Regions from separate parts of the Massilia sp. LXY-6 genome, predicted to be linked through region 2. Evidence: predicted binding sites of a transcription regulator. Region 2 holds the regulator's gene; the other holds the start of a gene.
What was found. Region 2 encodes LexA, which represses DNA repair genes until DNA is damaged. Its sites were predicted from a motif close to ACTGTATNNNNATACAGT; they were not measured.
Positions count from the first base shown of each region.

Region 1: imuA (translesion DNA synthesis-associated protein ImuA) is a predicted target of LexA. The motif match lies at 1,351-1,368, and genes of this name have one in related genera.

Region 1 is NZ_JBKFGF010000001.1:87,842-90,292, forward strand. Features, by position in the region: gene ACI48D_RS00390 (putative Na+/H+ antiporter) at 1-1,197, opposite strand, end outside; gene imuA (translesion DNA synthesis-associated protein ImuA) at 1,412-2,152, shown strand; gene ACI48D_RS00400 (Y-family DNA polymerase) at 2,082-2,451, shown strand, end outside.
Region 2 is NZ_JBKFGF010000001.1:221,467-223,917, reverse strand. Features, by position in the region: gene priB (primosomal replication protein N) at 1-175, opposite strand, end outside; gene rpsF (30S ribosomal protein S6) at 216-599, opposite strand; gene lexA (transcriptional repressor LexA) at 874-1,518, shown strand; gene ACI48D_RS00950 (tetratricopeptide repeat protein) at 1,567-2,322, opposite strand; gene ACI48D_RS00945 (tetratricopeptide repeat protein) at 2,406-2,451, opposite strand, start outside.

The DNA.
Region 1 (2,451 bases), 130 kb from region 2:
CAGCCAGACCGCGCCGATCGACTCGTCGGCGAAGCCGTGGCGCAGCAGCGCCGCGCCGGCCGGATTCGGCGCGTTGGCGATCACCGTCAGGCCGCCGCCGCCCACCGCGCCGGCCATCAGCATGTATTTCTCGTGCTCGGACAGGCCGCTGATCAGCGAGCCGAGGTAGGTCAGGGCGGCATTGTCGGTGACGGCCGTCAGGCCCAAGGCGCCGAAGAACAGGGCGGTCGGGCCGAGGCTGGAGACGACCGGTTGCAGCCACCACTGCTGCATGCCGCCCAGCACCACCAGGCCGGCCAGGAAGAAGCCGACCAGCAAGCCTTCCTTCAGGATCAGCGGCGACTGGTAGCGCTCGTAGGCCTGGGTAAAGCCGAGGAACAGCAGGAACAGGCCGAGGAACAGCACCGGATGGTGGGCCAGCAGCACCACCGCGGCCAGGAAGGCCAGGTGGATCAGCGCCACCAGCGGCGGCACCGGCGCCGTTTCTCCGTCGACGGAAGCATCGAGCTGGCGCAGGTGGGAGCGCAACAGGAAGGTGATGACGGTGGCGTTGAACATCACCGCCACCAGGGAACGCCAGCCGAGGTGCGTCAGCATGTACATGCTGTCCCAGCCCCAGGTGCCGGCCACCATCAGCACCGGCGGCGCCGCGTACGAGGTCAGGGTGCCGCCGATCGAGACGTTCACGAACAGCACGCCCAGCGCGCCGTACTTGAGCCATTCCGGCACGCCCTGGCGGAACACGGTGGGGGCCAGCATCAGCGCGGCCAGCGTCATCGCGGCCGGTTCGGTGATCAGCGAACCGGCCAGCGGCACCAGCGCCAGCGCCAGCCAGGCCTGCGCCACCTCGGAGCGTACCGGCGCCAGCCGGGCGAGCATGCGCAGCAGGGCGCGGGCCGCTTCCAGCACCGGACGCGAAGCGGCCACCACCATCACGACGAACACGAACAAGGGCTCGGTGTAGTGGCGCGACTCGGCATAGTCGATCGCCGCGGTGCTGCCCTCGACCAGGGCCATGAACACCATCAGCACGAAGGCCCAGAAACCGAACACGACCTCGACTTCGCCCAGCAGGTGGAACAGGCCGGCATGGCGCGGGTGGCGGTGCGCCAGCACCTCGAACATATGGGTCGAGAAGGTGTGCAGCAGGGCCAGGACGAACAGGACCAGGCCGATGGTGTGCATGGTCGTGGTCATCGCGGGGCCCCGGCGGGAGGCGTGCTGGTGTTGGGCATTATGCAAAGCAATTGAACAGAATGCCGCCATTATTTCATTTTTTGCAGGTGGGTGCGGCGTGTGCCAGTTCGGCATTCCAAAAGATAAAACTTGCCAAAACCTGAAGAGAATAGTACTGTATAAACATACAGTATTTCTTCGCATCATTCATGCGCATTGCTCATGCGAATTACCTATGATTAATTGCTCAGATTCCAACTCGGCAGCGCCGGAATCCCTGCATCCGTCGCTCTGGCGCGCCTCGCAGCTAGCGCGTTCGCATACCCGCTGCGTGGACACCGGCCATGCGGCCCTGTCGGCGCAATTGCCCGGCGGCGGCTGGCCGACCGGCGCCCTGGTCGACCTGCTGCTACAGCAGCCCGGCATCGGCGAGATGCGCCTGCTGCGTCCCGCCCTGGCGGCGGTGGCGGCGCGCCGCATCGTGCTGCTGCAGCCGCCCCATCCGCCGCAGGCGCTGGCCCTGGCCGCGCTGGGCGTGCCGCCCTCTCAGCTGATCTGGCTGCGCGCCAGCCGCACGGCCGATGCGCTGTGGGCCGCCGAACAGGTCTTGCGCAGCGGCAGTTGCGGCGCGCTGCTCTTCTGGCCGGGCCACGACAGGCAGAACCAGGTGCGCAGCGACAGCCTGCGCCGCCTGCACCTGGCGGCGCAGGGCGGCGAAACCCTGTTCTTCATGATGCGTCCGCTGGAGGCAGGGCAGGATGCCTCGCCGGCCCCGCTGCGCCTGGCGCTGCGGCCCCAGGCCGGCGGCCTGGACATCGATTTCGTCAAGCGCCGGGGGCCGCAGCGCGATGCGCCGCTGTTCCTGCCGCTTTCCTCCCATCTCGTACCAACCCAAGCACAACGCCATGCGCCTATGGATCGGCCTGTCCCTGCCCCGGCTGCCGCTCGAGGTCTTCAGCCCCAGCTGGTGCACTGACGCCGGCAGCGTCGTGCTCGAGCAGGAGCGCGTGCTGGCGCTGTCCGGCATGGCGCGTGCCGCCGGCGTCCAGCCCGGCATGCGGCGCGGCGGCGTGCTGATGTTGATGCCCGAGGCCCAGCTGCACGAGCGCTCGGCGCAGCGCGAGGCCGAGGCCCTGGTCGCGGTGGCGATGGCGATGCTGCAGTACACGCCGCAGGTGACCGAAGCCGAGGAGGGCACCCTCTTGATGGACGTCGGCGCCAGCCTGCGTCTGTTCGGCGGCGTGCTGGCGCTGTGCCGGCGCGTGCGCGCGAACG
Region 2 (2,451 bases):
CCGAAATATCTCCCGCGGCAAGCGCGGAAATCTCGAACTCGACCTGCCTCGCGATCCCCGCCTCGGTCTGCTGCGACCCGTGCTGCAGGGTGCCGCTGACGATGGGGATGCCGGCCGGGGTGTAGCGCAGGGTATCGCGTTCCGCGATGCTTGCGACCAGCAACAGCTCGTTCACTGCCCGTGCGCGCTTCTTTCCGCGCTTTTATTCAAATGAATTAAGCGGCGGCGGCCGGGGCAGCTGCCTGCTCGGCGCGGTGGCTCTTGGCTGCGTCTTCGCGCTGTACCGACTTCATCATCGGCGACGGTGCGGTTTCGGCCTTCTTCATCTTGACGGTCAGATGACGCAGCACGGCATCATTGAATTTGAATGCGGTTTCCAGCTCGACCAGGGTCTCGTTGTCGCACTCGATGTTCATGCAGATGTAGTGTGCCTTCGGCAGCTTCTGGATCTGGTAAGCCATTTGACGGCGGCCCCAGTCTTCGACGCGGTGGATGTTACCGCCGCGCGAGGTGACGGTGGTCTTGTAGCGCTCGATCATCGCCGGGACCTGCTCGCTCTGGTCCGGGTGGACGATAAACACGATTTCATAATGACGCATGCAACACTCCTTAAGGACGTTTAAACAAATGCCCACCTCGGCGTCAAGACGAGTGTGGGAAGGGAAAGCCCGACATTATAACCGTAAAAACGTCAAGAGCTCAATCGCCGTGTGCGGTCTTCCAGGCATCGCCGTGACCGCAAGGCAAAAAAAACCGGCGAAACGCACGGATTCCCCTTGCGCCCGGCGCAATACTGTACAAAAATACAGGGTATCGAGTCCGACCCGGACACCGCCCACCTACGCACAGCTCACTACGCACACGATCCTCACCATGCTTAAGCTCACCGCACGGCAAGAACAGATTCTCAACCTGATCAAGGAAGCCATCGACAACACCGGCTTTCCGCCGACCCGCGCCGAAATCGCCCAGGAGCTTGGCTTCCGCTCGGCCAACGCGGCCGAAGAACACCTGCAAGCCCTGGCGCGCAAGGGTGCGATCGAAATTTCGCCGGGCACCTCGCGCGGCATCCGCCTGGTCGGCAACACCACGCCCGACGCCGCCGCGCTGCCGGCCGTGCCGGCTGCCCTGCTGATGTCGCTGCCGCTGGTCGGCCGCGTCGCCGCGGGTTCGCCGATCCTGGCCCAGGAACACGTCGAAGCAAGCTACTCGGTCGACCCGGCCATGTTTTCAAGCAAGCCGGACTTCCTGCTGAAGGTCAAGGGCTGGTCGATGCGCGACGCCGGCATCTGCGACGGGGACTTCCTGGCTGTCAAGAAAGTGGATTCGGCCAAGAACGGGCAGATCGTGGTTGCCCGCATCGGCGACGAAGTCACCGTCAAGCGCTACCGCAAGAACGGCGGCACCATCGAACTGCTGCCGGAAAACCCGGACTTCTCCGTCATCACGATCGACCCGCAGAACGACGAGTTCGCGCTCGAAGGCCTGGCCGTCGGCCTGCTGCGCTCCTGGCACTAAGCCTGCAGGCGATACGCCGGCCCGGCGGGAAACCGGGACGGCGACACGTCAATTGTTGACGCGGTTGTTGCGCCGATTCTCGCGCTCGCGCTCGCGTTCCAGGGTCGGCGTGCTCTTCACGATATCGTTGTGCTCCCTGACCCAGGCGTCGGTGGCGTCCCGCCACACGGCAAAGTCGGCCAGCACCAGCTTGGACTTGACCTGCGCGCTCTCGGTCAGGTTCGTATATACCTCGGCCAAGCGCTTTTCCGCGCGCTCCATCTCCGGCTTGTTGATCAGTTTCGCCACATCGGCAGGAATCCGCTTGGTCAGCGGCGATGCCTCGTTCAGGGCACGCGCCTGGGCGTTATAGCATTCCTGCCACTTCGCCATATTCGCCGACACCCGGTCGATCTCGTCGTTCTGCTTGGAGACGGCGGGGAAACGCGGCGCCGGGCAGCGGTACTGGCCGCTCTGCAGGTCCGAGCCGTCGTAGCGGTCGACCCAGTAATCGATGTCGGCACGGCGTTCGACCCGCTTGCGCATCAGCTCCAGCGACGCGATGGCAACGGGATTCCCCTTCGCCGCGGCCTTGCGGAACCAGGCCTCGGCCCTGGCCTCGTCGACGCTGCCGGCTTCTCCATACCAGTACATTTCGCCCAGGTGCTGCTGGGCCTCGACATTGCCGGCGCCGGCCAGCCTGGTATAGCGCTGCAGGGCGTCCGGATAATCCTTCTTGGCAAACGCCGCGTTGGCGCTTGCGAGCTCGTCAGCGGCGCAACTTCCCGCCAACAGCATGCTCAGGCAAAAAACGACAGTCTTCACGTGCGATCGATCTATGCAGTTGAGTAATGGCACATCATATCGCCAGAACCGGCATGTGCCAATTACTCAACTGTAACGGCATTTCAGTGATTTGCCGGATTCCCGCCGGTGGGCGCGTTGGCAAGCGAC